Regions from separate parts of the Leclercia adecarboxylata genome, predicted to be linked through region 1. Evidence: predicted binding sites of a transcription regulator. Region 1 holds the regulator's gene; each other region holds the start of a gene.
The links. Region 1 encodes LexA, which represses DNA repair genes until DNA is damaged. Its sites were predicted from a motif close to TNCTGTATGTACATACAGNA; they were not measured.

Region 1 (6,827 bases):
TGTTTTAAAGCGTTTTTGAATAACAACTATGTGGGGCTGGTGTTGTTTGTCGGGTTAGCGATTAGCTACTGGGCATAAAAAAGCCCGGTGGCGCTAGCGCTTACCGGGCCTACAGGTTCTGTATCGTAGGCCGGGTAAGGCGAAGCCGCCACCCGGCATTTTTTATGCACTACTCGCCCTGCGTCGCGCTCTCAATCGTTAAGCGCACATCGGAGGTAATCAGGTCCGCCAGCATCTGGTAAACCTTCATTGTCTCTTCCGGCTCGGCATCGCCGCTGTCACTGATATAACCCTCGTCACGCAGCGTCAACACCAGTGAACTGAAGACCGCTTTGTCGAAGAACTCCGGTGCGTTGATGCCGTGCAGCATCGACAGGCGCTGTGCCAGCGTGCGGCTCTCTTTCTCCAGCGTCCCGCGGTTGATCGACGGGTTGGCGCTCAGCAGCCAGAAGGTAATGGCGTAGCGCTGGACGGTTTCGCGTGCACCCGCTGCCAGCAGCTGCAGCGTACGTGAGTGGGCGGTGTTGATCACCAGCACGTCATCTTTCAGCGTTATCAGCCCCTGGCGAACCAGCTCTTCGATATGCTTATCCAGCACCTCAGCCAGCTCGTCGCTGTTCCAGCGCAGGAACAGTTCGGCTTTCAGCATCGGATAGAGCGTCGTGACATTATCCAGCAGCGCCTGACGGGTGATCTGGCGATGTTGGGTCACGATGGCCGCCATCAGCGATGGCACCATCAGCATATGGGCGATGTTGTTGCGGTAGTAGGTCATCAGTACCGCCTGCTCGCGCGGCAGAATGATGATATCGCCGATGGTGTCTTTCTCGACCTCGAACTTGTTCATCTGCAGGGCGTGATCGATGAGCTCGCTGGCGCTGGCGGTGGGTACCGTGGCGTCTGAGGCATAGGGCACGTTGCGCATCAGGTTCAGGTAGCAGTCGATCTGCTCGGTCAGCTGCTCGCGGGTGAGCGAACGCTGGCGCGAGGCAAGCAGGGCGGTGCAGCACAGGTTCATGGCGTTGGCCGCCCCGGCGTTGTTAATCCGCACCATCAGATCGGCAGCAATGGCGTTAACCGTCGGCGTCAGCCAGGCCGGACGCACCGCTTCGATGGGATCGATAGACTCGCGCCACTCCGGTACCCGGTTGTTAAGGTAGGTCATCAGCGGCATCGGTTCGCCGAAGTTAACATACCCCTGGCCGAGGTTACGCAGCTTGCTTAAGCCGCGCAGCATCTGCAGCAGGCTCTCTTTTTCTTTGGTAGCACCGCGCAGCTCTTTGGCGTAAGTGCCCACTTCCATCACGTGCTCGTAACCGATGTAAATCGGCACCAGGGTGATAGGGCGCGTGCCGCCGCGCAGCATCGCCTGAATGGTCATCGACAGGGTGCCAGTCTTCGGATCGAGCAGACGCCCGGTACGGGAACGGCCGCCCTCCACGAAGTACTCGACGGAATAGCCGCGGCTGAACAGCTCACCAAGGTATTCACGGAACACGGTGGAGTAGAGCTTGTTGCCTTTGAAGGTACGACGAATAAAGAACGCACCCAGTCGACGGAAGATCGGGCCTGCTGGCCAGAAGTTGAGGTTAATGCCCGCCGCAATGTGCGGTGGCACCAGCCCCTGATGGTAGAGCACGTACGAGAGCAGCAGATAGTCCATGTGGCTGCGGTGGCAGGGCACGTAGACGATCTCATGGCCGTCGTGGGCCAGCTGGCGCACGCGCTCGGCGTTGTGCACGTTGATGCCCTGATAGAGACGGTTCCAGGTGAAGCTCAGGATACGGTCGCTCAGGCGGATCATCTCGTAGGAGAAGTTGGCGGCAATCTCTTCCATCAGGGCGATGGCGTTTTGTTGCGCCTTCTCATGGGAGATCTTTTTGCTGCGCGCTTCGTCTTCGACGGCACGGGCGATGGCTTTTGACGCCAGCAGTTTGTTGAACAGATCCTGGCGAGCAGGCAGGCGCGGGCCTACCGCGGCAAGACGCTGACGGGCAAAGTGCATACGCGCCACGCGGGCCAGCTTCTGGGCGATGGTTTTATCCGTACCGTGCTCATCGGCCATGCGGCGCAGTGAAACCGACGGTGAAAAACGGACAAAGCTGTCGCGGCCCAGCCAGTTGACGGCGAAAAACTTCTGTACCCCGTTAAGCATGCGCAACGGCGGGTTCTCTTCGCCTTTGTCGCGCCCCGGGCGACGGCCAAACATCACTGATACCGGCACCATCTGCACATCCAGCAGCGGATTGCTGCGGTGCAGGTCGAGGTAGTCATGGAACAGCTTGATCGACTCTTCTTTCGGCGTGTACCAGGTGAAGACGCGAGGACCGCCGTGGATAAAGATGTAGCGTGGCAGCAGGGTGCCGTCGATCTCCAGCGGCTCCAGCGGATCCGGGAGATCGTGCGCCAGGCACTGGGCGCGCAGCGTCAGCAAGTCGGCCTTCGAGTTGTAAGGCAAAACGTACATAATAGGACGCGAGGTATCGAGTCCCAATTCCAGGGTTGGAACCGCCGGAATAGACTTGCTTTTTACCAGGACGCTTAATGGTAAATTAAGTAATTTGTAGTAAATTCGTGGCCAGCCAGACATAAACGATGTAAAGCCTCTGGTTAAAAATGCAATTGCGGCGCAAGGATAACAGAAAGCGCGCAAAATTTCTGTTGTTACCCGTCATACTTCCGGTGGCTGCGCCAGGCGCTTAAACCACCGTTTCTGACGCTATTTTCGAAGAAAGGTTTCTTTTAATGGCCAACAATACCACTGGGTTAACCCGAATTATTAAAGCTGCCGGCTATTCATGGAAAGGCATTCGTGCTGCCTGGATCAATGAAGCCGCTTTTCGCCAGGAGGGGGTTGCTGTCATCGCGGCGATTATTATTGCCTGCTGGCTGGACGTTGATCCCATCACCCGCGTACTGCTGATTGGCTCGGTGATGTTGGTGATGATAGTCGAAATTCTGAACAGCGCGATCGAGGCGGTGGTCGATCGTATTGGTAGTGACTACCACGAGCTGTCGGGGCGGGCGAAAGACATGGGCTCCGCCGCTGTGCTGATGGCGATTATCGTTGCCCTGTTTACCTGGGTCACGCTGCTTTGGGGACATTTGCGATAAGCCTTCAGAAACCGAACAAGTCTCTGGTTTTTTATGCGGTTTGTGGTTCCAAAATCACCTTTAGCTGTATATACTCACAGCATAACTGTATATACACCCAGGGGGCGGAATGAAAGCGTTAACGACCAGGCAGCAAGAGGTGTTTGATCTCATTCGGGATCATATCGGCCAGACGGGAATGCCGCCGACGCGTGCAGAAATTGCGCAGCGTCTGGGCTTCCGTTCTCCAAACGCCGCTGAAGAGCACCTTAAAGCCCTGGCGCGTAAGGGTGTGCTTGAGATTGTGTCCGGCGCTTCGCGTGGTATCCGTCTGCTGGTTGAAGCAGAAGAGGGCCTTCCGCTCGTCGGTCGCGTCGCTGCGGGGGAACCGCTGCTGGCGCAACAGCACATTGAAGGCCACTATCAGGTCGATCCTGGCATGTTCAAACCGAGCGCGGACTTCTTGCTGCGCGTCAGCGGGATGTCCATGAAGGATATCGGGATTCTGGACGGCGATCTGCTGGCGGTACATAAAACGCAGGACGTGCGCAACGGCCAGGTCGTTGTGGCGCGCATCGATGACGAAGTCACCGTTAAGCGCCTGAAGAAACAGGGCAACACGGTGCAGCTCCTGCCGGAAAACAACGAGTTTTCCCCGATTGTTGTCGATCTGCGTGAACATAACTTCTCCATCGAAGGGCTGGCGGTAGGCGTCATCCGCAACGGTGAATGGTTATAACGTCTTCCTGACAGACTGCGGCAACGCCGCAGTCTGCTTTTCCCGTCTCTCCCGGTCATACACATGTCTCTGCTGACTGCTTCAGACAAGGCGTTATGGCGTCTTGCCCTCCCGATGATCGTCTCCAATATCAGCGTCCCTCTGCTGGGGCTGGTGGACACTGCCGTCATCGGTCATCTGGATTCTCCTGTCTATCTTGGCGGTGTCGCCATCGGTGCGACGGCGACCAGCTTCCTGTTTATGCTGCTGCTCTTTTTGCGCATGAGCACCACCGGCCTGACTGCCCAGGCGTATGGCGCGAAAGATCCGCTGCGTCTGGCCCGGGCGCTGGTGCAGCCGCTGATCCTGGCTCTCGGTGCCGGGCTGCTGATTGTGCTGCTGCGCACGCCGCTTATCGACCTGGCGCTGCATATCGTAGGCGGCAGCGAGGATGTACTGCATCAGGCGCGACGCTTCCTTGAGATCCGCTGGCTCAGCGCCCCGGCATCGCTGGCTAATCTGGTGCTGCTCGGCTGGCTGCTGGGGGTCCAGTATGCCCGCGCGCCGGTGATCCTGCTGGTGGTGGGGAACCTGCTCAATATCGTGCTGGATCTGTGGCTGGTGATGGGGCTACAGATGAACGTCCAGGGCGCAGCCCTGGCGACCGCTATCGCCGAATACGCCACTTTGCTCATAGGCCTGTGGATGGTCTGGCGGGTACTGGCCCTGCGCGGTATTTCGCTGGCGCTGCTGAAGGCGAGCTGGCGCGGGAATATCCGCAAGCTGCTGGCCCTCAATCGCGACATCATGCTGCGCTCGCTGTTGCTACAACTCTGCTTCGGGGCGCTGACGGTGCTGGGCGCGCGGCTGGGGCCGGAGATTATCGCCGTCAACGCCGTTCTGATGACGCTGTTGACCTTTACCGCCTACGCGCTGGATGGCTTTGCCTATGCGGTTGAGGCGCACTCCGGGCAGGCCTATGGCGCACGCGAAAGCGGCCAGCTGCGCGAGGTGTGGCGGGCAGCCTGCCGTCAGTCTGGTATGGTGGCGCTGGCCTTCGCCCTTGTCTATGCTCTGGCTGGCAACCAAATCGTTGCGCTGCTGACCTCTTTGCCCGAGCTGCGGGCGCTGGCGAGCCATTACCTTATCTGGCAGGTGGTTCTGCCGATGGTGGGCGTCTGGTGCTATCTGCTGGATGGCATGTTTATCGGCGCAACCCGGGGAGCCGAGATGCGCAACAGCATGGCCGTCGCGGCCGCCGGTTTTGGCCTCACGCTCTTTACCCTGCCGTGGCTCGGCAACCACGGCCTGTGGTTGGCGTTGAGCGTCTTCCTGGCCCTGCGGGGCCTGTCTCTGGCCTGGATCTGGCGGCGTCACTGGCGCAACGGCACCTGGTTTCAGTAGCGGCTTCGTCTGACGAAATGGTAAAAGATTCCGAATAACAAACCCAACGCCGCAGGCTTATCTATAATTATTATCACGTCCAGCACGAAATGAACTTCAGGACGAACTTAACCTTAACGACCGAACGAAGAGGAATCGATGATGAATAAAGACCAAGTCGGCGGTAACTGGAAGCAATTCAAAGGTAAAGTAAAAGAACAGTGGGGTGACCTGACTGACGATGACATGACCGTTATCGAAGGTAAACGTGACCAGCTGGTGGGTAAAATTCAGGAACGCTATGGATACGAGAAAGACCAGGCGGAGAAAGAAGTTGGTGACTGGGAAACCCGTAACAACTACCGCTGGTAAGTAACTACTACCCGCAGGTACATGGATGTGCGCCCAGGGCGACCTTAAGGTCGCCCGTTTTTTTGTGCTCAGCGCGGCTTCTTTTTCAGCTGGATAGAGTGATCGTGTTGACAATTTTCCTGATGGCGGCAGGCCTCGACTTCAACGCAGTTGCGGCACAGGCCGTGCGCTTCAATCACGTTGTGGCGTAGGGCAAAGCCCATCTTTGCCGCCAGAGTATGCATAATATCTTCCACCCCTTCGGCACCTTCTTCCTTCACGCTGCCGCAGCGATCGCAGATAAACATCGCTGAGGTGTGGGTCGGCTGATCGAACAGGTGACACAGCACGTAGCTGTTGGTCGATTCCACCTTATGCACAAAGCCCTGCTCGAGTAAAAAATCGAGCGCCCGATAAACGGTTGGAGGCTTCGCCTGCGGCTCGCTTTCGCGCAGCAGGTCGAGCAGATCGTAGGCGCTGATGGCCCCGTTCTGCAGGCTCAACAGACGCAACACTTCAAGGCGCTGCGGAGTCAGGCGCACATTGCGTTGCGCGCAGAGCTTTTCGGCTTGCGCTAACAGTGCCTGCATTGTGGTCGTTTCCATTTTGCACCTCGAATAACGTCGAATGAGAAACCCTCACTTTATCATGTTCTGGTCCAAACGCCGAGATCCACCGGGTATGCTATACCTGACGAAAACCCGCAGGAGAATAAAACCATGAAAAGACCTGACTGCATTCGACACTGGCGCGACGTCGAAGGCCCGGACAACTCCACCTATCCCGACAGCACAGAGCATTTTTCCATTGGTGCGCCGCTGGCCCGCGCGCTGGGGCTCAGCCGTCTCGGTATCCACCACGAACGTCTGCCGCCGGGACGTCGCACCTCCTATCCGCATGCCGAAAGCGATGAAGAAGAATTTATCTTTGTACTGGAGGGTTATCCTGAAGCCTGGATCAACGGTTATTTATGGAAACTTGAACCGGGAGACAGCGTGGGATTTCCGGCCGGAACGGGCGTCTGCCACACCTTTATTAATAACACCACGGAAGAAGTGCGGTTATTAGTCGTGGGCGAAGCGAATAAAAAATATAACCGAATTTATTATCCGCTGAATGCGGTATATGCCGCTACTCGGGAAGATCGCTGGATAGATCATCCGCCACAATTTTTTGGTCCTCATGATGGAAAACCAGGGCGAAATTAATTTCTTGTTCTATACCTACTTAAAGCCATAAGGAAATCAACAGCTTAATCTAATACGAAAGTTTAAGATATATT
Region 2 (6,827 bases), 670 kb from region 1:
GATGCCGGGTTTTTTATTGTCTGTTTTTCGCGCCAGACGTTATGCCGTTAATTTCACCGGCTCGTTGGTGAAATCATCAGCAGGCTCGAGTTTAAGATCGAACGTTGCCAGCAGCGCACGGGCTTTTTCATGGAATTCACGCAGGGTGTGCTCAAGGCGCTGGACCACTTCCGGATCCTTAATGGCCATCGCCTGCCAGTGACCCTCTTTATCGAACAGGCCAAACTGGTAGTTATAAGTGAAGCGTGACTCTTCGGCTTCCATTTCCATCCACCATCCCCAGAATTCGCGCTTCTCCGGCGCTGGCTTTACGTTAACGCACACGGCCAGGCAATCGAAAAAGAAACGATTCTCTTCGCACTGCTCTTCGCGGATGTAGGGGCCAAGAGCCATAAACTTCTTGATCATTCTACTTTTCGGATGTCCACTCGGTAACGTCATTGCGATCTCCTTTTGTGAAGCCACTGTTTTACCAAACCTCAAAAAATTAGCAATCTCTTAACTCAATCTCTGATGGATCCAGCGCGTGATCTGCTGCAAGGCTTTGTCAAAATTCTCATACACCGGGCTGAACGGCACCTCCAGCAGTTTGCCATCCACAGATGACGAGGTGATTAAGCGGGACTCCTCCTCCGGGCTGAACGGATCGTTTTTCCAGAAACCAGAGAGCATTGGCGTAGGGCAACGGCGGCCCAGCAGCCCCTGCATTTTCAGGGAGTAGCGATTGAGCTCCACGCGCAGCGCCTCGTCCGAGGCATCGTGCATACCCAGTCGGCTGGCCAGCACATCAAGATACATCTCCGGCACGCTGCCCTGACGGGCGGGTTCACTTAACAGGGCGTGAACCACCGGCCCCAGACAGGCCACCGCCTTCAGGCGTGATGATTCCAGATAGGCCAGACGAACGGCGACATTGGCGCCAAAGCGGAAGCCAAACGCCGCCACCCGGGTGTGATCCACCCACGGATTCTGTTCCAGCGCTTTCAGGGCATGCTGGTGGAGCAAGCTGGAATCCTGCGTCAGTTTCCATTTTGACGAGAAGCCAATCGATGGCATGTCGAGGGTCAGCATCGCCAGCCCTTTCGGCGCCAGGTAGCGCTCATACAGGCTGTAGTAATCGGTTTGCAGGGAGTCGAGGCCGCCGCACATCATCACCGTCGGGAAAGGGCCGTCGCCCGGGGGCATATGCAGGAAGCCGGTCACCGCCGGGCCGCCGGGGATGGTAAAGCTGATTTCGCGCATCCGGCCAGGCAGGTGCTGGGCCGCTTCCTGGTAGGCGCGGTTCGCCAGGGCCTGGGCCTGCTCCGCCAGTTCATCGCCTTTCAGGTGCGGGTATGCCGCGATGCTGTAGAGGTTACAGGCGTGCAGCCAGTGCTGGCCGCTAAGCAGAGGATCTTCCTCCTGGCTGGCCTTCTGCTGCCAGAGCATCGCCTGTTTTGCCCATTCGTAAATCCAGTTGCCGCCGCGATAGCCTACCACCGTATCGTACAGATCCTCGTCGGTACGTTCGGCCTGGCTCATGACGATACGCGCCTGCACGTCGAGAATTTCACGGGGATCGATGCCGCGCCAGATCCACATCAGACGGTTCACCATGCGGTACCAGTGCGGGATGTTTTTGCCATCCAGCGCCGATTGTACTGAGGGTTGTACGCCGCTGTTAAAACGACGAACCAGCGTCGAGGTTTCCGGGTGCTTGAATTTGGGCTTGAAGAGAATTTCGCTGAGATTCGCCTGGGACATTGCGCGCTGCCTCTATAGATACGTCAGAGGGCATCATTGTAACGCGACAGAGGCGAAAAAAATAACGCCCGGCATCACCGGGCGTTAAAAATGTATTTATTAGCGGCCTGAAATAGGTGGGACGAATACGACGCCCATATCCCATGGCTGTTCGATCCAGGTATCCTGCGGGATATCAATGACATAATCGTCAACCAGCGGCTTACCGGCCGGTTTAGCGAAGATGGTAACGAAATGCGCTTTTGGATACATTTCGCGGATAGCGACTGCCGTACCGCCGGTATCAACCAGATCGTCAATCACGATGAAACCTTCACCATCGCCTTCAGCGCGTTTCAGCACTTTCAGCTCACGCTGGTTGTCGTGGTCGTAGCTGGAGATGCACACGGTATCGACATGACGAATACCCAGCTCACGTGCCAGCAGCGCCCCTGGTACCAGACCGCCGCGGCTGACAGCGATAATGCCTTTCCACTGTTCGGATGGCATCAGGCGTGCAGCCAGTTTACGTGCATGAATCTGCAACATGTCCCAGGTGACGATGTATTTTTCGCTCATGTGAATTGTCCCAGCCTGTGTTTATACGGCTTAAAAAGTGTTCGAGGGGGAAAATGGTTGCGCGAGATTATAGAGATCTGAAGCACTAAAAACCAGTGCTAAGCGGTTACAGCGGGAGTTTTTACTTGCTTACCCCTACCAGCCGACAGAGAAAGTGGTATTCTCAAACCCACCTCGCAAGTCTGACTTGTGGTAACTCTTAACCTGCTAACCCCGTGACCTGCAAGATTGTCTGCAGGAGATCGACAAGGAGACTTACTGTGTCTGAACTGTCTCAACTATCGCCACAACCGCTGTGGGATATTTTTGCCAAAATCTGCTCCATTCCTCATCCGTCCTATCACGAAGAACAGCTTGCCGAACACATTATGGGCTGGGCGAAGGAAAAAGGGCTGCACGCCGAACGCGACCAGGTTGGCAACATTCTGATCCGTAAACCTGCTACCGCAGGCATGGAAAACCGTAAACCTGTTGTGCTGCAGGCTCACCTGGACATGGTGCCACAGAAGAACAACGACACCGTTCACGATTTCACCAAAGACCCGATTCAGCCGTACATCGATGGCGACTGGGTTAAAGCCCGGGGCACCACCCTGGGTGCGGATAACGGCATCGGTATGGCCTCTGCGCTGGCGGTGCTGGCCGACGACCGCGTTGAGCATGGCCCGCTGGAAGTGCTGCTGACCATGACCGAAGAAGCCGGTATGGATGGCGCATTTGGTCTGCAGGCAAACTGGCTGCAGGCGGATATCCTGATCAATACCGATTCCGAAGAGGAAGGCGAAATCTACATGGGTTGCGCGGGCGGTATCGACTTTATCTCCACGCTGCCACTGACCCGTGAAGCGATCCCGGCAGGGTTCCAGACCTTTAAGCTGACGCTGAAAGGGCTGAAAGGCGGCCACTCCGGCGCTGACATTCACTTAGGTTTGGGCAATGCCAACAAGCTGCTGGCCCGTTTCCTGGCCGGTCATGCTGCCGAACTGGATCTGCGTCTGGTGGATTTCAACGGCGGTACGCTGCGTAACGCTATCCCGCGTGAAGCCTTCGCGACCCTGGCCGTTGCCGCAGACAAAGCCGATGCGCTGAAAAAGCTCTCCTCCGTTTATGTGGATATCCTGAAAAACGAACTGGAAGCCAAAGAGAAGAACCTGACCATGGTTCTGGAAGCGATCGCCAGCGATAAAGCGGCGCTGACTGAAGCGTCACGCGATCGTTTTGTTCAGCTGCTGAACGCCACGCCAAACGGCGTGATCCGCAACTCCGACGTGGCGAAAGGCGTGGTGGAAACCTCCCTGAACGTCGGCGTGGTGACCATGGGTGACGACAGCGCAGAGATCATCTGCCTGATCCGCTCCCTGATCGACAGCGGTAAAGACTACGTGGTGAGCACGCTGGAATCTCTGGGCAAACTGTCTGGCGCGAAAACCGTCGCCAAAGGCAGCTACCCGGGCTGGCAGCCGGATGCAAGCTCTCCGGTGATGGCGCTGGTGCGTGAAACTTATCAGCGTCTGTTCAACAGCACGCCGAACATTCAGATTATTCACGCAGGTCTGGAATGCGGTCTGTTTAAAAAGCCGTACCCGGACATGGACATGGTGTCCATCGGGCCAACCATTACCGGTCCGCACTCTCCGGATGAGCAGGTTCATATCGAAAGCGTGGGAAATTACTGGACCCTGCTGACCGAACTGCTGAAAGCGATTCCGGCTAAGTAAGGTGCGGTCTGATGCCCGGCGGCACTGCGTTTGCCGGGCCTACGGACAGTGCCATACGGATTAATGCCCTTTGTAGGCCCGGTAAGCTTCAGCGCCACCGGGCAGTAGTTTGTAGGCCCGGTAAGCGTTAGCGCCACCGGGCTTTTTTACAGCCCCAGCACCAGCTGTCGTTCCAGCTGCGGATCCAGCAGCGTGACGTGTAACCCCACCAGCCGAACCCCGCGTCCTGCCCGACGCTCTTCCCAGGTTTTCTTCGCGGTCGCAATCAGATCCTCTTTGTTGAGACGCGGCCAGACGTGTTCCTGCGTGGTTTGCTGAAAGTCGTTAAACTTCAGCTTCACCCCCTGGCGGGCAATCAGCAGATCCGGTTTGACCTTCGTAAGCCGCCGCTCCAGTTCAGGATAAAGCTGTTCAACAATGATGGCTTCGCAGGCTTCCCACTCGTGGATATCCTCGGCGAGCGTCCGTTCCACACCAACCGATTTACGCAGCCGCTCGCTGTTAACATTGCGCTCGTCAATGCCCTGGCTGCGCTCCCACAGCACGCGGCCAAACTTACCAAAGCGCTTGAGCAGCATCGCCAGATCGCTTTTTTGCACATCTTCGCAGGTGCGCAGCCCCATGCTCTCCAGCCGGGAGGCGGAGACTTTACCCACGCCCGGGATCTTGCCGAGCGGCAGCGTTTTGATAAACGCCGGAACCTCGTCAGGGGTAATCACATACTGGCCGTCGGGCTTATTGAGGTCCGAGGCGATTTTGGCGAGAAATTTTACCGGCGCGACGCCCGCCGAAGCGGTGAGCTGCAGTTCATTGAAAATCGTCTGGCGGATCTCCTGAGCCATCAGCGTGGCGGAACCGTGACAGTGCAGGCTGTCGGTGACGTCCAGATAGGCTTCGTCCAGCGACAGGGGTTCAATCAGGGAGGTGTAGCGGGAAAAGATTTCACGGATATGGTGAGACGCTTCTTTATAGGCATCAAAGCGCCCCGGCAAGAGGGTAAGATGGGGACAAAGTTTTAATGCCATCGCGGTTGGCATGGCGCTGCGCACGCCAAACTTGCGCGCCGGATAGTTAGCTGTACTGATCACGCCACGCCGTTCGCGACTGCCGCCAATGGCAATGGGGATATCCCGCAGCGCCGGGTTGTCCCGCATCTCCACCGCAGCAAAAAAACAGTCCATATCGACATGGATGATTTTGCGCATCGTCTTCACCATACCTGTAATTACATCCAGTATAACAAAGTACAAAAAATGCGTCAGCAGTTTTACTGTCTCAATTCTGTCACTAAATCGTGGTACAAGATCCCGTCAATAAATCGTTAAAATTCATAAAATTAAAATATTTTAAATGGAAAATTATTCATGAAAAAGATGATTATTGCTTCACTGCTGATCGCCACTCACGCCTGGGCGGACCCACAGATTATCGCCCACCGTGGTGGAACCGCAGACGCACCAGAGAATACCCTTCCGGCGATCGCGCTGGCGCTGGAAAACCACGCTCAGGCTATCTGGATTACCGTACAGCTCAGCCGTGACGGCGTGCCTGTCCTGTATCGTCCCAGCGATTTAAGTGCGTTAACCACGGCGCAGGGAAAAGTGTCCCGGTATACCCAGGCGGAACTCGCGACGTTTAATGCAGGCGCGAAATGGAAAGAGAATGTCGCTGGCGCCACGATCCCGACGCTGAAAGCCGTGCTTGAACGCTGGCCTGAGACTCCGTTCTACATTGATATCAAATCCCCTGATGCAGATCCGGCAGAAATGGGCAAACAGCTGCTTACCGTGCTGAAAGAGACCAATAGCCTGAAACGCGTGCGCGTGTACTCAACGGAAGATCGCTATCTGGATGCTCTGCCAGCTGAAATTTCACGCTTTGTCACCCGGAGTGAAACCCGTACCCGGCTGGCAAATATCTCGCTGAACCACGTGTGCCAGACGCCAGCAAAGAAAATGGAGGCGTACTGGTACGGGCTGGAGCTGAACCGCAAGGTGGAAGTGGTGGAAAAGTTCACCCTTGGCGAGGGTGTTTCTCCGGCAACCCTGACCTGGGATAAAGAGGCGATGGACTGTTTCCGCTCTCAGGGTAATGGACACATTATCCTGCTGGGAGTCAATTCCGCAGGGGATTACCAGAAAGCAAAAGCCCTGGGGGCAGACGGCGTGATGGTCGATTCTCCCGCTCAGGCGCGAGAGTGGCTGAAGTAAAAAAATCAGGCCGCTGTATGCGGCCTGTTTATTTCAGAGGATCCTGTTTTGCTGGCGCTGTGCCTCTCGCTCCATGCGCTTTTTGCGCGCGTCGCAAGGCTCAGGACAATCGCAGACTTTCTCCATCCCCAGGGAAGAGATGCCGCCGCAGCTGCCCTGAATGCTTTTGCGCTTAATCAGCCAGCCGAGCGACATGCCGAAGATCACCAGCACAAAGACGACAAAGGTCAGCACGAAGGTCATCATCATCAGCCTCCAAAATCATCCAGCATGATGTTCTCATCTTCCACGCCCAGATCCTGCAGCATTTTAATGACTGCTGCGTTCATCATTGGCGGACCACACATGTAGAACTCGCAGTCTTCCGGTGCGGCGTGGTGCTTCAGATAGTTTTCATACAGCACGTTATGAATGAAGCCGGTATAGCCGGTCCAGTTGTCTTCCGGCTGCGGATCGGAAAGCGCAATATGGAAGCTAAAGTTCGGGTTATCCCGCGCCAGCTGCTCAAACTCCTCCTGATAGAACATCTCGCGCAGGGAGCGGGCGCCGTACCAGAAGCTGATTTTACGCTGGCTGCCGAGACGCTTAAGCTGGTCGA
Region 3 (6,827 bases), 510 kb from region 1:
GAGCATCTGGCCGAACTTGATCCACACCGGACCCAGCTCCTGCAGCGCCAGACGCAGCCGTTCACCAAGCAGCTTGTCTTTATGACGATTTGGCATCCAGAAAAGCGTTTGCCGCCAGAGGCGCAGCGGCAACGTGATGCGCATTCGAGGGATCAACTCATCGAGCCCGTAGCTCAAAAAGGTGCGGATGATAAAATAGAGGCGCCGAATTTCACCTGGCGTCATTTGCCCTCCAGCTTTTCAAGCCGTTTTGTCAGTGCGTCAACCGAACGCTCAACCGCGGCGGTTTCTTCTGCAAACCATGCCGCTTCCAGCGGCCCGGGCGCCATGCGCCACTCTTCGGTAAGCACTTCCGCAGCATAGCGCTGCTGACGCTGAAAACCTTTCTTCAGAAAAGAGGCGCCGCCGCGCAGCACTTTACCGATCCCCTCTGCGGCAATATCGCCCGTCCAGGGGGCCAGCAGCTCGGCCGGATCGAATTCCGCCAGATCGGCCAGCGCAACGAAGTTCTGCACCACCTGAATGTCGCCTTCGACCTCCAGCTCACCGCTGCGGATCAGAGCAGTGAGCTGCTGGCGATCGCGCAGTTTAGGCAGCGTGCTCATATGGGTGATAACGGAGCAGTCCGCCTCGCCTTCCCACTCGCCCAGCACGTCGAGTTGGCGCTCGCTGAAAACCAGCACCAGAGGGGTCGAAAACTCTTTTACCACCACCCGCAGCACCTTGCCGTTCAGCCGCTGACGCGCCGTTTTCAGCGCAGGTGAGCGATACAGAAAAGTATTGAGTACGTTCTCAACGCCCGCTGTGATCAAGGGTTTAAACGGCATTCGCCACCTCCACTCAGAACTTGTAACCGCGATGCAGCGCCACAACGCCCGCCGTCATGTTGAAGTAATTAACATTGTCGAAGCCTGCGTCCTGCATCATGGCTTTCAGGGTGTCCTGGTTGGGGTGCATACGGATAGATTCGGCCAGGTAGCGATAGCTGTCGGCGTCGTTAGCCACCACTTCGCCAATGCGCGGCAGAATGTGGAACGAATAGGCGTCGTACGCTTTGCTCAGCGGCTCAATAATCGGTTTGGAGAACTCCAGCACCAGCAGACGTCCACCCGGTTTCAGGACACGGTACATGGAACGCAGCGCTTTCTCTTTATCGGTGACGTTACGCAGACCGAACGAGATGGTGATGCAGTCAAAGGTGTTATCCGGGAAAGGCAGCGCCTCGGCGTTAGCCTGGACATATTCAACGTTGCCGACCACGCCGATATTGCGCAGTTTTTCACGACCCATTTTCAGCATGGAGTCGTTGATGTCAGCCAGCACAACGCGGCCGGTTTCACCCACCAGACGCGAGAATTTCGCCGTCAGGTCGCCGGTACCGCCCGCCAGATCCAGCACGGTTTGCTCACGACGTACGCCGCTACAGTCAATAGTGAAGCGCTTCCACAAGCGATGAATGCCAAATGACATCAGGTCATTCATTACATCGTACTTCGCCGCCACGGAATGGAATACGTGGGCCACCATGTCAGCTTTCTGCGCTTTAGCGACAGTCTGAAAGCCAAAGTGCGTTGTGTCTTGTGAATCTTCAACCATCTCAGAGCCTGCTTATCAGTCAAATGTACGAGAAGTGTAACAGATTGGGCGCATTTGCCCTACGATTCAACCTCCCCGGGAATAACGCTCCAGGGGGTCTGCCGGTGCGTGAGCATCCGCTAAGGTGTTGTTTGTCTTTTGAACAGCCCCGTCACTGCGCAGCCGGTACTCTTCATCCTGCGCGGTGGCCTGTTCGACCAATTCCGGATTAATCTCGCGTTTAACTTCCACGCCAAGGCTGCGGAAGGATTCGGCCTGTGCCAGCAGGTTTCCGCGCCCGGACGCCAGCTTTTTCATCGCCTGGCGATAGTTCTCCTGGGCGCGATCCAGGCTCTGTCCGACCGAAGACATATCATCGACGAACAGGCGCATTTTGTCGTACAGGCGGCTGGCGCGATCGGCAATCTGCTGGGCATTGCGGCTCTGGTGCTCGTAGCGCCAGAGGTTGGCGATGGTGCGCAGCGCCACCAGCAGCGTGGTCGGGCTCACCAGCATAATGTTGTTTTTCAGCGCCTCGGAGATCAGCTCCGGCTGACGGTCCAGCGCCAGTAAGAAGGCCGGCTCAACCGGGATAAACATCAGCACGTAGTCCAGCGAACGCAGTCCGGGAAGCTGCTGATAATCTTTGCGTCCCAGCAGACGGATATGGTTACGCACCGAGGCAATATGCTCCTGCAGCGCCGCCTCGCGGGTGTAGTCGTCCTCGGCGTTGAAGTAGCGCTCATAGGCCACCAGCGTCATTTTGGCGTCGATGACCACGTCTTTTTCCTGCGGCAGACGGACGATGACGTCGGGCTGCATTCGCGCGCGATTCTCCGTTTCAATGCTGACCTGGGTCTGGTATTCATGCCCTTCACGCAGACCGGAGGCTTCCAGCACGCGAGTCAGCACCACTTCCCCCCAGTTGCCCTGGGTTTTATTGTCGCCTTTCAGCGCTTTGGTGAGGTTGATTGCCTCCTGCGCCATCTGGGCATTCAGCTGCTGGAGATTGCGGATCTCATGGGCCAGAGTGTGCCGCTCCCGCGCCTCCTGGCCAAAGCTGTCCTGCACCTGGCGACGAAAACCGTCCAGCTGTTCACGCAGAGGCGTCAGCAGGCCGTTCAGGCTCTGGCGGTTTTGTTCATCGACACGGCGATTGCTCTGCTCAAAGATGCGGTTCGCCAGGTTTTCGAACTGCTCGCTCAGGCGCTGTTCGCTGTTGATCATCTGGCGGATTTTGTCTTCCGCATGCAGCTGGGTCGATTCCAGGCGGGTGGTGACTTCGCGCAGGTCGGCTTCCAGCGAGGTGTTGATATCCCGCAGATTGCGCAGTTCGTTATTGAGCAGCTCGCACTCGTCGCGCCAGTGCCCGCTTTGGGCAATGTTCTGTCGCAATGCGCTGAGATCGGCCACCATCTCTTCACGTTCGGCCAGCTGATCGGCTTTTTGCTGCGCATGCTGGTAGCTGGCGAACAGCCAGCCCACGCCGACGCTAACCAGCGCAATAACGGCATAAAAAAGGACAGAGATATCCACGACGCCCCCTGCATCAAGGTATGACCCGCACAAAATAGAATTGTGCTGTATAAACGTCCAGTTTGAAAAGAGTTTTCTGCGAGGCGTTACGCAAAGAAAAAGGCCGAACGGGTCGGCCTTTAGCGTAGAAAAGGGGAGAATTACAGCAGGCGGCGGGCCGCTTCCACCACGATTTTCACCGCGTGGCTTTCGGTCTGCTTCATGGTCTCGGCGTTCGGGATCTCTTGCTGAGTCCGGTTAACAATGACACCTGCAACCATACCGGCACGCAGACCCTGGCTTGCGCACATGGTCAGCAGCGTGGCGGATTCCATTTCATAGTTCATCACGCCCATGGACTGCCACTCTTCCATCGAGCCTTTGAAGCGGCTAACCACGCGACCGGAGAAGGTGTCGTAGCGCTCCTGGCCCGGGTAGAAGGTGTCAGACGAGGCGGTTACGCCCACGTGGGTGGTTGCGCCAACGGATTTCGCCGCTTCCACCAGCGCGGTGGTGCACTCGAAATCGGCCACTGCCGGGAACTCCATCGGCGCAAAGTGCAGGCTTGCGCCATCCAGACGAACGGACGCCGTGGTGACCAGCACGTCGCCAACATTGATATGCGGCTGGATTGCGCCGGTGGTACCGATACGCAGGAAAGTACGGATGCCCAGCTGCGCCAGCTCTTCAACGGCGATAGAGGTAGACGGACCGCCGATACCGGTTGAACAGACGATCACCGGTTTTCCGTCCAGCTCTGCGCGCCAGGTGGTGAATTCACGATGAGATGCCAGCTTAACCGGCTTATCCATCAGCGCGGCGATCTTTTCCACACGCTCTGGATCGCCAGGGACGATAGCGAGCGTAGCCCCTTGTAAATCGTTTTTAGTGAGGCCGAGATGAAAAACATCAGACTTAGACATAGAAAACTCCTCTGTGGGTCAGTTTGTCAGCAGAAGCAAAGCGGTACTTTACCGAAGCAAACAGCTTATTTTCGTGACAGACATCACCGGGAATGAAATTGATTGCAGTTAATTACCACAAAAATGTGACTAACATCACATTAACAAGTTATATCGATCACGCTTGCACAAAAGATAGCCTGTTTCGGGCACTGTGGATTGATAACCTGCGGACTATATTTACCTTTGCGCTAATTGGTACGGAGAATGCCATGACTGGAAAAACTGGATTTGCACCTGCTGCTGACCTACAAACGTCAACCGTAGTCACCACCGCCGGCGATGCGATTTCCGCCGGAGAGACCTCCATTCCGACTCAGGGCGACAATATGCCCGCTTATCATGCCCGGCCAAAAGAGGCGGAAGGGCCGCTGCCGATCGTCATTGTGATTCAGGAAATTTTCGGCGTGCATGAACATATTCGCGACCTCTGCCGTCGTCTGGCGCTGGAAGGGTATCTGGCGGTCGCACCGGAGCTCTATTTCCGCCAGGGCGATCCGAACGAGTACAGCGACATCCCCACCCTGTTCAGCAACCTGGTGAGCAAAGTGCCGGACGCACAGGTGCTGGCGGATCTCGATCACGTCGCCAACTGGGCAGCGCGCAATGGCGGCGATCCCCATCGCCTGCTGGCGACCGGCTTCTGCTGGGGCGGGCGCATCAATTGGCTGTATGCCGCGCACAACCCGCAGCTGAAAGCGGCCGTGGCGTGGTATGGCAAGCTGGTCGGCGAGAAGACCCTGAATTCACCGAAGCATCCGGTTGATATTGCCACCGATTTAAACGCCCCCGTGCTTGGGCTCTATGGTGCCGAAGACACCGGCATTCCGCTGGATACCGTCGAGACGATGCGTCATGCCCTGCGGGCGGCAAACGCAACGGCGGAGATTGTGGTCTATCCGGGCGCGGGACACGCGTTTAATGCCGATTATCGTCCGAGCTATCACGAAGAGTCAGCGAAAGATGGCTGGCAGCGAATGCTGGCGTGGTTCCGCCAGTACGGCGGTAAAAAAAGTTAAGCGGCTCACATTTCAATACGCAAAGAGACGTGACCGTTTGACTTTTAATCACAATCCGGACGATATAAAAACCACAGGCGTGTAACTACGATCCGTAGGCAAGACCTGAACCCCCTCTCCGTTTTCGAGCGCAGAGGGGGTTCAGGTCTTTTTTTTTGCTCTGGAGACAGGGGCCAGAACATGAACCACTTGCAAACAGCGCTGGAAATCATCGCCCAGGTCGGCGGTGCTGAGAATATCGAACATATCGAACACTGCTCTACCCGCTTGCGGCTGAGCCTGTATGACAATAACAAGGTCAATGAGACGGCACTGGCAAAGGTCGACGGCGTCCTGGGCGTGCGGGTGAACGTGCAGTGTCAGGTGATTATCGGTCATGACGTGGTGCAGGTTTTTGAAGCGGTGCGCTCGCTGGTGGGGTCGCCTCAGTCCGCAGGCCAACACGCGGCGGCTAAAACCTCGCGTGGCGCGCAGATTGTCGATTTCGTCATCAGCGTTTTTCAGCCGCTGGTGCCTGCCATTGCCGGTGGCGGCGTGCTGAAGTCGCTACTGCTGTTGCTGGACGTCATGGGCTGGCTCAGCCGCGACAGTTCAACCTACAAGGTGCTGGATAACATCGGCTCTGCGCCACTCTACTTCCTGCCCATTCTGGTGGCGATCACCACGGCGATGAAGCTGAAGGTGAACGTGCTGGTTGCCGTCTCGGCGGTCTCCGTCATGGTGCTGCCGGCAATGACCAAACAGCTGGCAGACGGCACGGCGTTCATGTCGTTTGATCTGCGCAACGTGGCCTATGCATCGCAGGTCTTCCCCGCCATTCTGTGCGTACTCTTTTACGCCCAGACGGAGAAGCTATTTAACCGCTATTCCCCCGGCGCGCTGCGCATTTTCCTCTCGCCGATGCTCTCTCTTCTGGTGACGGTCCCGGTCACGCTGCTGATCCTGGGGCCGCTGGGTTATGAGTTAGGTGCTGGTCTGGCAACGGTGATTTTGTGGCTGTACGGCAAACTTGGCTTTGTGGCAACCGGGCTGCTGGCCGCCGCCCTGCCCTTTATGGTCGCCGCCGGGATGCACAAGCCGATGCTGCCGTACGCCGTGGCCTCCATGAGCCAGTTCGGGCGCGAGATGCTCTATCTGCCGGCCTCTCTGGCGCACAACATTGCCGAGTCCGGGGCCTGTCTGGCGATTGCGCTCAAAAGCAAAGATAAGGTGCTGAAATCCACCGCCTTCTCCGCCGGGATCTCCGCGCTGTTCGGCATTACCGAACCGGCACTCTATGGCGTCACTTTGCTGAATAAAAAAGCGCTCTACAGCGTGATCCTCGGCAGCATCGTGGGCGGGGCATTTATCGGCTGGATGGCGATTGAGGCCTTTGCGCTCGTCGGCCCTGGGCTTGCCAGCATCTCGATGTTTGTCTCGCCGGATAACGCCATGAATATCGTCTGGGCCTTCGCCGGGGCAGGGTTATCTTTTGCCGTGGCGTTTATCAGCGCTCTGCTGCTCTGGCGCGATAAAGCGCCTGAAAAAAGCGACGCGCTGAGTTTCACCCGTCCGGTCGAGGGGCAAATCATCCCGCTTGAGAAGGTTAACGATGACGTTTTCTCCCGCAAGATCATGGGCGATGGGATCGCCATTATCCCTTCTCAGGGGGTGCTGCGTGCCCCGGCGGATGGAACCATCGTGAACGTATTTGAAAGCGGCCATGCGCTGAGCCTGCTCACCGATGCGGGCGTCGAGCTGATTTTCCACATTGGTA

Region 2: dinB (DNA polymerase IV) is a predicted target of LexA. The motif match lies at 5,237-5,256, and genes of this name have one in related genera.
Region 3: rmuC (DNA recombination protein RmuC) is a predicted target of LexA. The motif match lies at 3,155-3,174, and genes of this name have one in related genera.

What each region holds. Positions count from the first base shown of each region.
Region 1 covers NZ_CP040889.1:2,342,044-2,348,870, forward strand. Annotated here, with positions in the region: gene ubiA (4-hydroxybenzoate octaprenyltransferase) at 1-78, shown strand, start outside; gene plsB (glycerol-3-phosphate 1-O-acyltransferase PlsB) at 170-2,590, opposite strand; gene FHN83_RS12990 (diacylglycerol kinase) at 2,746-3,114, shown strand; gene lexA (transcriptional repressor LexA) at 3,224-3,832, shown strand; gene dinF (MATE family efflux transporter DinF) at 3,896-5,215, shown strand; gene FHN83_RS13005 (CsbD family protein) at 5,357-5,566, shown strand; gene zur (zinc uptake transcriptional repressor Zur) at 5,635-6,150, opposite strand; gene FHN83_RS13015 (cupin domain-containing protein) at 6,265-6,753, shown strand.
Region 2 covers NZ_CP040889.1:3,016,981-3,023,807, reverse strand. Annotated here, with positions in the region: gene crl (sigma factor-binding protein Crl) at 40-441, opposite strand; gene frsA (esterase FrsA) at 499-1,743, opposite strand; gene gpt (xanthine phosphoribosyltransferase) at 1,843-2,301, opposite strand; gene pepD (cytosol nonspecific dipeptidase) at 2,562-4,019, shown strand; gene dinB (DNA polymerase IV) at 4,166-5,224, opposite strand; gene FHN83_RS16165 (glycerophosphodiester phosphodiesterase family protein) at 5,384-6,229, shown strand; gene nqrM ((Na+)-NQR maturation NqrM) at 6,263-6,478, opposite strand; gene nqrF (NADH:ubiquinone reductase (Na(+)-transporting) subunit F) at 6,478-6,827, opposite strand, start outside.
Region 3 covers NZ_CP040889.1:1,831,156-1,837,982, forward strand. Annotated here, with positions in the region: gene ubiB (ubiquinone biosynthesis regulatory protein kinase UbiB) at 1-225, opposite strand, end outside; gene ubiJ (ubiquinone biosynthesis protein UbiJ) at 222-827, opposite strand; gene ubiE (bifunctional demethylmenaquinone methyltransferase/2-methoxy-6-polyprenyl-1,4-benzoquinol methylase UbiE) at 841-1,596, opposite strand; gene rmuC (DNA recombination protein RmuC) at 1,663-3,111, opposite strand; gene udp (uridine phosphorylase) at 3,252-4,013, opposite strand; gene FHN83_RS10585 (dienelactone hydrolase family protein) at 4,265-5,071, shown strand; gene FHN83_RS10590 (beta-glucoside-specific PTS transporter subunit IIABC) at 5,252-6,827, shown strand, end outside.